Regions from separate parts of the Gilvimarinus sp. 1_MG-2023 genome, predicted to be linked through region 1. Evidence: predicted binding sites of a transcription regulator. Region 1 holds the regulator's gene; the other holds the start of a gene.
The links. Region 1 encodes FNR, which switches genes on or off when oxygen is low (the NO sensors DNR and NnrR bind a similar motif). Its sites were predicted from a motif close to TTGATNNNNATCAA; they were not measured.

Region 1 (5,263 bases):
GGCTCGCAACGAAGCTCATCTCGGGGCCGAACCGCCGGCTCGTCAGAGCAAACAAGCCAGTCGCTCCTGAGATCACGTCGTAAATTTGTCATCTTTACGTGGTAGTCTCGGGTTATAATTGTCTGCAACAACGCCGTTTGGCACGAGCTTGTGACTCACTAACAGTGACTGAAGGTGTCCTTGAGGGGACTACGTAAAGGTAAAGTGAATGGATTTTGAACAGTGGCAGGTGGATATTAACGCTGGAGAAGCTCGCCATGAGTGTGGCTTGATTATTCGGGTAGAAGGCGACCCCGCTAACCCATCCTCCGTTGATCCGAACAACTTCCCTAAATCTTTAAGTTTTGTCGACCAGGCCCGGTTGTTGCGCTGTGGCATGGAGGCACTGGCCAGCGCCGCACAAAGTGGAGGCTACCGCTCCAGCACGGGCCCGAGCCCGACTCGGGTCAAAAGCAAAACTGCTCAATCACTGGAAGAAAAAGCGCGCTTGTTTGCCGAAAACCCCGACAAGCCCAAGCGCGCTGTATTATCTTTAAAACGTCGTAAACCGTCCGAGCCTGCTTCTAGCGATTAACCAGCTGGCCGCGCAATTGTAGAACGGTGCGATGTTGCTCAAGCTGCTGCATCATTTGATCGAAATCTTGCTGCGCGATATCCAGACCATTGGTGACAATCACCTCTTTGCTACCGTTATACACTAGCTCATTGAGCTGTTCGGAAACTTTATCGATAGCGCCGAAAATCTTATCGGTGGTGGTTTTGTCGTGAAAGACGCGGCCCTGATCGGTTAGACGCAAGTAATCATCGCACTCCACCAGCCACTCTTTGCGCTGATCCAGCATTTTTCGAATATTATTCATGCCGCCCTTATGGCCGCCCGGCAATTGCGAGGTGCGGTACTTCTCTAGGCTACGATAATCTTGCAGCAGAAAGTCTGAGCGGGTGGTGCGGCAAAATTCTGAGTCAAGGTAGCCGGCAAAATTGACGCCGTGTTCTGTTTCGGCTTGAGCTTTTTTACAGGCCTCATCACAGGCCAGTGCGGAACCACTGAACACCGCTAAAAGCAATAGGAAGGCTTTAACCGGTAGGTGTTTCATAATCGAATACCCTTAGTTGTCGTTTTTGTTATCTAAGTCACACTTTTGGTATAAAGGAGTTTGCTCTTAAGGTCAAGTAATTACATAAACTAAGGCGTTCTTATTCGAAATTGATTCAATTGTTCAAAAATTAATGCGATAGAGTTTTATAAATTGGGGCTGGCTGGGCAGCACAACCCCAGATCAAACTTGAAAAGTGTTTATTTATGCGCCAAGCGCTTTGCCGACCAATGCAGAGACCGAGTCCGGCAGTGGAATCTTAAGTGCTGCAGCGTGTCCATCGGCCGACATTTTATTCCAGGTTTTTTGGATAATACTGATCAGTTTAGGCTCGTCGTGTTTGCGGGCAAAGTCTTCCAGGTAATAGCGAATAAACACCAGACAAATCACATCCTCCAGCGTCTGCACCTGTGGGTCGCGTTTTAACCGTTTCTTTTGCAGCATATCGGCAACACTCTGGCAGTCGGCTGCGCTGTAGCCATGATTGTGCATTAAATCGGCGGTTCGCTGGGCGTGATGCACACCGAGTTCGGTACGCCATTTTTTATAGCCGGCACGATCCATTGGGTAGTCACTGCGAGCAATTACCCAGCGTTCAATGTGTTGGGCTCGGGCGGCTATTTGCAATAGCTCGTCGGCATCGGGGGCAAATTCGGACAGCTCGCGGCTCATACGCTGGCCGTAAACCAGCTCTTTAGGACTGCCATCCGGCTCTTGATTGGGGTCTTGGCGATTAATATCGTCAATCGTGTTGAGCAGGTCGTGCAGTGGCTTAATCATCAAAATTATCCTTACAGCTTTTGTGGGTTAGGGCCTGAAGCTGCTCTAGGTCATTAATCACAAGGTCTTTGCGGTTAGTGCTGAGGATCTTGAGCTTTTGTAAACGCCCGAAAACGCGGCTGACCGTTTCCAGTGTGAGCCCTAAAAAATTGGCCATATCACTGCGCGACATGGGCAGAGTAAATGCTACCGCCGATAAATTGTGCCGGGCGAGGCGGGCCGAAATGCTCAATAATAATGAGGCTACGCGCACCTCGGCCGAGGTACGGCCAAGCAGGTTGCGTTGTTTCTGATCGGCATTGATTTCTCGACTTAAAAGCTGCAATAGGTTGCGTTGTAGACCGGGCACCTGTCGACTTAGGGCTTCAAGCCGTTGATAGGGAATGGCGCAAACAGAGGTGGTTTGTAAGGCAATGGCGGAATTAACATGCTGGTTATCAGCCGGACCATCGAGCCCGACGACCTCACCGGGAAGGTAAAGTCCGGTGATGTGTTGCTCGCCATCGGTGTTGGTGCTAAAGGTTTTAATGGCGCCCGAGCGAATGGCAAATAAAGCTTTAAATGAGTCGCCTTGGCGATAAATAGCATCACCTTTTTGCAGCGGTTTACCGCGCTCGACAATAGAGTCGAGCTTATCAATATCGGAAAACTCTAAACTTAGAGGCAGGCAAATACTGTTCAGGCGGCAATCGCTGCAATGGGTATAGGCCGCGCTATGAGCAGACGTGCAGATTCTATGCTGGTGTTGATTCATCGGGATAGATCCTAAAGCCAAATACCTATAAGTGGTTACCAGTCTACGCGATTGTGCCGCTTGGTTTAAGCAGTTTGAACCCTCAGAGGGTTGGCTCGCTGGAGATGAGGGGCGGTTAAAGCGTGCAGAGGTGCTATGGATGGGAGGTGTCGGCCTACTTCACCTCTGGCAAATTAATGTCAATACGGTACCAATGTTGCCAGCGCTTTCCGGTAAGCCAGTAATGACCGGTGCTGGCATCGTAGGCAATACCATTGAGTACATTGTCAGGGTCTTTGTAAGCTTCTTTCGGTACTAGACGGCTGACGTCTAACTGGCCGACTACCTCACCGGTGGTCGGCGCAATGGCGACGATGGTATTGGTTTGCCAGATATTGGCCCAGATATACCCCTCGGCAAACTCCAGCTCATTGAGCTTACGCAGCGGTTGGCCATTGCGCGATACGGTCAGGGTGCTATCGAGTTCGAAATCGGGGGCGCGATGAAAATATAAATGTTCACTGCCATCGGAGCGAATGAGATGAGTGTCGTTATGGGTCAGGCCCCAACCTTGACCTTGATAGCGAAATTGGTCGAGTACTTGTCCGGTCTTAGGGTTGAGCCGCCAGCCGGTGTTGTGACGCCAGCTCAGCAGATACACATTGCCTTTAAACACACTGCTACCCTCGGCGAAAATCGGGGCGGATAATCCTAAGCGCCAGTGTGGCTCTGTCTGTGAATTATCGGGGTGGGGTAAGCGCTCGATAAACGATTGCCCCACCAGACCACTGCTGTGAATAAGGTCGCCCTGATAGAGCTCTAACCCCTGGGTAAAGGCCGGTGCACGCTTTTGGATTGCAACCAAATCGTATTCAAACCAAGGTGCTTGCGTAACGGCTTGTGCGCTGAGTAAACATAAGCACAGAGATGCGAAAGCGACACGGTGAATCAACGCTGGCAACAATTCTCTTTCCTCTGGATCGATTGACGGTTCATAATACCTTTTATTGTTGTCAAAGACAGTGTTGCTGATTCTTGGTGTTTGTAAAATCGGCATATTTTTTACCACGACAGAACAGGCAGTTGTATGACTCGTTTGCGTTCGTTTATTACTCTAACCTTGCTCGGTGGCCTAACCGTTGTGCTGCCCATTACGATATTTCTATTATTGGTGCAGTGGCTTGTCAGTTTTATTGATAGCGCGATTGAGCCGCTCAGTGCGTGGCTGGCCGGTTATGTCACCGTCAGTGGCCATGTGGCAGATATGCTGGGGGTGGGGCTGATATTGGCCGCTTGTTTTACTATTGGCTTGCTGGTGAAAACCGGTATTGGTCGCTGGTTACACCGCAAGGTGGACGGGTTGCTTTCTAAGCTCGCCCCGGGCTACAGCACTATTCGCGAAATGGTCTCGCAAATAGTCGGTGGCGAGGGCAATGCTTCATTGTTAAACGGTAAAGTGTGTCGTGCTTATATCATGGGCAAAAGCAGCCCCGTGTGTGTGACGGGCATTGTGACTGCCGAGCACGAACAGGGCAGCTATACCGTGTATGTCCCTACCGCTCCGGTACCCACCTCCGGGTTTGTTTACCATTTGCCCGCTGATTGCATTGAGCTGTTGCCCGGTGTGACGGTGGAGTCGGCCATGCGCACGGTGATTGCTTGCGGCAGTGGTTCGCAGATTATCATGGCAGAGGTGGCAGACAAGAGCTCCCAAACAATTGAACCCAAGGAGCATTAAACGCTTGCTGGAGTGTCGGTTATCTACTTAGAGCTTTTCGCTTTGTTTTTGCTCGCGGCTTTACCGCGCCCTTTTTTAGCCGGCTTTTTCACCACAGGTGGAGCCTCGGGGGCTTCTTGTTTGACCTCGCTGTTGGTGACATAAACGATAGCCTCGTTGACCGCCGAGGTGACTTTATCGGCCATTTCTTCTAGCTCCTGCGGCGACATAAAAAAAGTCATATCCACATCAAATCGAATATAGCGCGGGGGCAAGCGGTTGAGTGCCACACAGGCCACGTCGGCGATAAAATCGCGGTCGCCGGCACGGGCTCTTTCGCTGGCTTCGTGAATGGCCTGTACCACATGTTTTTCGTAGTAATTATGAAAAGTGTCCAACTCGTCTTGGCTGATAAACGCGGTATGGCCGGGGGAGGCGAGCATTTGGTCTTCTCCTGTCAACGCAAATAAACTTGAGTATAGACCTATCAGCCGTAGGGCGCACAGTAGCGCCTAGAGCCTGTAAGAGCGTAATGGCTCTTGTGTGTTATTGGCCGCGAATGATCTGGCGCAGTAAAAAGCGCGCCGGGTGCAGCGCCTGAGCTAGCGCGCGCTCTAACGGTGGGGGTTCACGGTTGATCAGGCTGGCTAAAAATTCGGCGGCCAAGGGCGTGTAGGCCAGCCCGCGTGAGCCGTGGCCACAATTGATATACAGCCCCGGCCAGTAGGGAGCAGGGGTATCAAGTCGTCGCCGCGCATTTTGAGCCAAACCGGCAAAGTTTTCTGCCGCCGCCATCGCGTCAACCAGAGGCCCTACCACGGGCAGGTAGTCGGGCGTCGTGCAGCGAAAGGCCGCTCGTCCTTCAAGCGAGGCGCTATCGGCTGGGGCAAGCTCGCGGTGCAACTCCGGGCTGATGGCCCGCAGGTGCTCCAAATT
Region 2 (5,263 bases), on a different contig from region 1:
GCAAACACCGGCGAAAGCGATGGCCATCAGTACCGTGCTAATGGCCCCCAACATCCCTTTATCCATGCTAACGCTTCTCCTGCAAAAGCGTACCAAGCTGCTGCAGATAAGCGACTACCGCATCCATTTCCGTCACACCTTTAACCTGCTCTCCTGCCCCTTCGATATCTTCATCGGTATAGGGAACACCAACTTTGCGCAAACCGCGCATTTTGGCCTCGGTGAGTTTGCCATCCAAGGTCTGATCATAGAGCCATGGAAAGGAAGGCATATTGGATTCGGGCACAACAATCCGTGGATTAAACAAATGAACTTTGTGCCAGTCATCGGAGTAGCGTCCGCCTACACGTGCCAAATCTGGCCCGGTGCGCTTTGAACCCCATAAAAATGGATGTTCATACACACTTTCACCGGCTACCGAATAGTGGCCGTAGCGCTCGACTTCCGCTCGCAGTGGACGCACCATTTGCGTATGACAGACATGGCAGCCTTCGCGTATGTAGATGTCGCGCCCTTCCAGTTCCAGTGGACCTAAGGGCTTTAATCCGGCGATCGGTTCGGTGGTTTCTTTTAAGAAAAATTGCGGGACAATTTCTACCAGGCCGCCAAAACTAATGGCGACAATCACCAACACGGTCATTAAACCGATGTTTTTTTCGACGATATCGTGACCTTTCATGCGTCTTCTCCCTTATACCGTCTGTGGTTTAGCGTCGGCTTTGGCATCCACCGAGTCGGGTGTTTGCGCTGTGCGATAGGCGTTATAAGCCATCAGCACCATACCGGACAAGAAGAATACACCACCTAAAAAGCGTACAAAATAACCTGGATAGCTGGCTTGAACTGCTTCGACAAAGCTGTAGGTCAAGGTGCCATCATCGTTAAAGGCACGCCACATCAAGCCTTGCATAATGCCATTGACCCACATGGAGGCGATGTACAATACAGTACCAATGGTCGCCAACCAAAAGTGGATATTGATCCACTTAACGCTGTACATTTCTTTGCGACCAAACAAGATTGGCAGCAAGTGATAGATAGCGCCAATGGAAATCATCGCTACCCAGCCTAAAGCGCCGGCATGCACATGGCCGATGGTCCAATCGGTGTTGTGGCTCAAAGCGTTAACAGTTTTGATCGACATCATCGGGCCTTCAAAGGTCGACATCCCGTAGAACGACAGTGAGACCACTAAAAAACGCAGAGTCGGGTCGGTGCGCAGCTTATGCCAGGCGCCAGACAGTGTCATAATACCGTTGATCATACCGCCCCAAGACGGTGCCAACAGAATCAAAGACATCACCATGCCTAAACTCTGAGCCCAATCTGGCAGCGCTGAGTAGTGCAAATGGTGCGCGCCGGCCCATATATAAATAGAGATAAGCGCCCAGAAGTGGACAATAGATAACTGATAAGAATAAACCGGACGGTCGGCCTGCTTGGGTACAAAGTAGTACATCATGCCAAGGAAACCTGCGGTCAGAAAGAAACCCACGGCATTGTGCCCATACCACCACTGCACCATAGCATCGGCGGCGCCGGAGTAGGCCGAATATGACTTCATCCAGGAAATAGGAATGGCGGCACTATTGACGATGTGCAGCACGGCCACGGTCAAAATAAAACCGCCATAAAACCAGTTGGCCACATAAATGTGTGAGGTTTTACGTTTGACAATCGTGCCAAAGAACACCAAAGCATAGGCTACCCACACTAATGTAAGCAATATATCAATAGGCCACTCAAGTTCGGCATACTCTTTACTGGAGGTGTACCCCAAAGGCAGAGTAATTGCTGCCAGAACAATCACCAGTTGCCAGCCCCAAAAGGAAAAGGGGACCAACCAACCACCCCACAATTTCGCCTGACAGGTGCGCTGTACCACATAGTACGAGGTACTCATCAAGGCACAACCGCCAAAAGCAAATATAACGGCATTGGTATGTAATGGACGCAAGCGGCCAAAATGGGTATACGGCTGAAAAATGTCATTTAACTGGGGCCAAACTAGCTGGGCGGCAATCAATACACCGACACCCATACCAACAATACCCCAAACAATGGTCATAATTGCGAACTGGCGAACGACTTTGTAGTCATACACCGGGTGATCTCCCGCCGCAACAAGGTTACTACTCATAGGACCTTCCCTACTCTCTTTGGCAAAACACAAATTGTATGAATATTGTTATTTGAAGTGGCGCACAGAGCGCTACCCGCCCTAGGTGCGATTATCCAACACCTAGGACTGATAAGATTTGATTTTCATCAACTATAGTACAGTCACCAGCATTACGACATCAGCGCCCTAGCGAGCGGAGAAAATCTGGCAGTTGATAACACCCTAAACAAGTTAGGGCAATCGTTACAGCAGTTTGCGGCCTTTGTTGGCGGCAATTCGCATACGCAGAGCGTTCAGCTTGATAAAGCCTTCGGCATCTTTTTGATCGTAAGCGCCGGCATCGTCTTCGAATGTGGCGACTTTTTCATCGAATAAGCTGTCTTCTGAGCGACGACCCACAACGTGAATACCGCCTTTATACAGCTTTAAGCGCACATCGCCATTGACATGCTCTTGAGACTCATCAATCACAGTTTGCAGCATTTTGCGTTCAGGACTCCACCAGTAACCGTTGTAAACCAACTCGGCATACTTGGGCATCAAACTGTCTTTTAGGTGAGCGACTTCACGATCCAGAGTAATGGACTCAATGGCGCGGTGTGCTTTCATAATAATGCTGCCGCCGGGGGTTTCGTAGCAACCGCGAGACTTCATACCCACATAGCGGTTTTCTACAATATCCAGACGACCGATGCCGTTATCGCCACCTAATTGATTGAGTTTGGCCAACACTTGTGCGGGGCTTAGGCGCTCACCATCGATGGCGACAATATCGCCCTTGTCAAAGGTAAGATCAATATAAGTCGGCTTATCAGGTGCAGCTTCAGGAGAAACACTCCAGCGCCACATCTCTTCTTCCGCTTCGGCCCAAGGCTCCTCCAACACACCGCCTTCGTAAGAAATGTGCAGCAGGTTGGCATCCATCGAATAGGGTGATTTTTTCTTACCAGAAGAGAAATCCACCGGAATATTGTGCTCTTCACAATAAGCCATCAGGGTTTCACGCGAGGTTAAATCCCATTCGCGCCAAGGGGCAATCACCTGAATACCCGGTTTTAAGGCATAGGCACCCAACTCAAAACGCACCTGATCATTACCTTTACCGGTTGCGCCGTGGGATATTGCATCAGCTCCCGTTTCGTTGGCAATCTCGATCAGGCGCTTAGAGATCAGCGGGCGAGCAATGGATGTACCCAGTAAGTACTCGCCTTCGTAGATGGCGTTAGCGCGGAACATGGGGAAGACAAAATCGCGGACAAACTCTTCGCGCAGATCGTCGATATAAATTTCTTTAACACCCAAGGCTTCGGCCTTAGCGCGGGCGGGCTCTACTTCCTCACCCTGACCAATATCGGCAGTAAATGTCACCACTTCACAGTTGTAAGTTTCCTGCAGCCATTTAACGATCACCGAGGTATCCAGACCACCGGAATAGGCCAGTACAACTTTGTTGATGGATGACATACTCTGCTCCTAATTGATAAGAATTCTTTTTCGCGCCCGGGCACCCAATCACAATTACTTTACTATGGGCAATGGGTAGGCGTTCCATAAGCGCGGGGAATTGTACAGCCAAACGCGTACAATTCCCACCGTAACGTCACCAAATTACACACTTAACTCTGGCTTAACATTAGCCGCTTCGCTCTGTGGATAACCCGAGCAGCCCCTATGCATTTTCGAGTAAGGACTAGCCTACCTAAAATACACCGACCGCTTACCGCATTTATACCTGACCGCCAGCCTCAAGCAGCCGCTGCTGGGCCCAGCTCGACAATTCGGCCAGTAATGGTTTGAATCGTTCATCTTGCGCTGCCAACCGAGTCAGCTCGGCCTCGAAATCGGCCTGGACAATGCCGGCACCCGCCGCGGGGTCGGTTAAGCGCAGCAGACAAAACTGACGCCAACGCTGAGCCTCGTCGGCAGACAAGGAGTCGGGGAAATTGCGCGCGCGGTAGCGCCAAAAAAGCTCGGGCAAGCGTTTATCGTGAAAATCAAACTGGCCGCTGGCCATGCTGGCGCTGTCGCCAGCGCGAATTTTACGGGCCAGCGCCCGATCGTGATCATCCAAAAAACCGTCGTAAAGCATGGCGTCTACATCAGTGCGAGGGGTAAATTCACTCAGCTGATATAGCTCAGCCAATTTGGCGCGCAGCGCCGTCACCTCCACCAAGCTCAAACTACAAAGCTGTTGCCAGTGGCGCTCACACTCGGCCCGATCTAGCCCCAAACGTTGCTCAGTGGCCTCATCCAGCATGGCAACCGGCAACACCATAGGCGATTTATTGAGATGAATCTCTTTCAGCGCTAAACGCTCTTGCCCCTGGGGCAGATCGGCCGTGGCGACAAACAAGCGCTCGACCAACACTGACGCGGGCTCGTTTAACAGCGTCCGCGGCGACTGACTCAGGTTAAACGCAATCACGCTGTTTTTGTTTTTAGGATGGTAAGCCAGCGGAACCATTAGGGCGCAGTTGCCCTGCTCTGAGGAAAACATGGAGGAAATATGCAGCACGGGCTTGAGCGCATCGATATCCAACTGCCGGGAAACAAACTGTTTATTGCGCAGCTTATAGGCATGCTCAAACAACTTGGGCTGGCGCTGCTTGATCAAGCGCGCCAAAGCAATAGTCGCGTAGACATCACTCAGCGCATCGTGGGCAGCGCCGTGCTCTAGCCCATTGGCTGCGGTGAGTGCCTCGAGCTTAAAACAGGGTTTACCATCATCGTAGTTGGGCCATTCAATCCCCTCTGGTCGCAGGGCGCGGGTCATACGAACGACATCAATAATGTCCCAGCGGGAATTACCCGACTTCCACTCGCGCTCATAGGGATCGTAAAAATTGCGGTAAAAACTGAAACGGGTCACTTCATCATCGAAGCGAATGGAATTGTACCCTACCCCGCAAGTACCGGGAGCTGAGAGCTCCTGATGAATACGAGCGACGAAATCACGCTCACTCAACCCCTCTTGCTGCGCCTTGAAAGGCGACAACCCTGTCACCAAACATGCCATTGGCTTGGGCAACAGATCTTCTGGCGGGCGGCAGTAAACCATTAGCGGCTCACCAATGGGATTGAGCTGCGCATCCGTTCGAACCCCGGCGAATTGACTGGGACGGTCAACCGCCGGAACCTCTC

Region 2: ccoN (cytochrome-c oxidase, cbb3-type subunit I) is a predicted target of FNR. The motif match lies at 2,259-2,272, and genes of this name have one in related genera.

What each region holds. Positions count from the first base shown of each region.
Region 1 is NZ_JAUOSC010000006.1:60,854-66,116, reverse strand. It holds gene trhO (oxygen-dependent tRNA uridine(34) hydroxylase TrhO) at 1-70, shown strand, start outside; gene Q4563_RS09065 (hypothetical protein) at 209-574, shown strand; gene Q4563_RS09060 (hypothetical protein) at 564-1,097, opposite strand; gene Q4563_RS09055 (DUF4202 domain-containing protein) at 1,302-1,877, opposite strand; gene fnr (fumarate/nitrate reduction transcriptional regulator Fnr) at 1,870-2,631, opposite strand; gene Q4563_RS09045 (glutaminyl-peptide cyclotransferase) at 2,786-3,574, opposite strand; gene Q4563_RS09040 (DUF502 domain-containing protein) at 3,698-4,348, shown strand; gene Q4563_RS09035 (late competence development ComFB family protein) at 4,372-4,770, opposite strand; gene mnmC (bifunctional tRNA (5-methylaminomethyl-2-thiouridine)(34)-methyltransferase MnmD/FAD-dependent 5-carboxymethylaminomethyl-2-thiouridine(34) oxidoreductase MnmC) at 4,874-5,263, opposite strand, start outside.
Region 2 is NZ_JAUOSC010000010.1:62,944-68,206, reverse strand. It holds gene Q4563_RS11780 (cbb3-type cytochrome oxidase subunit 3) at 1-66, opposite strand, end outside; gene ccoO (cytochrome-c oxidase, cbb3-type subunit II) at 68-679, opposite strand; gene ccoN (cytochrome-c oxidase, cbb3-type subunit I) at 692-2,140, opposite strand; gene Q4563_RS11765 (argininosuccinate synthase) at 2,366-3,586, opposite strand; gene sbcB (exodeoxyribonuclease I) at 3,849-5,263, opposite strand, start outside.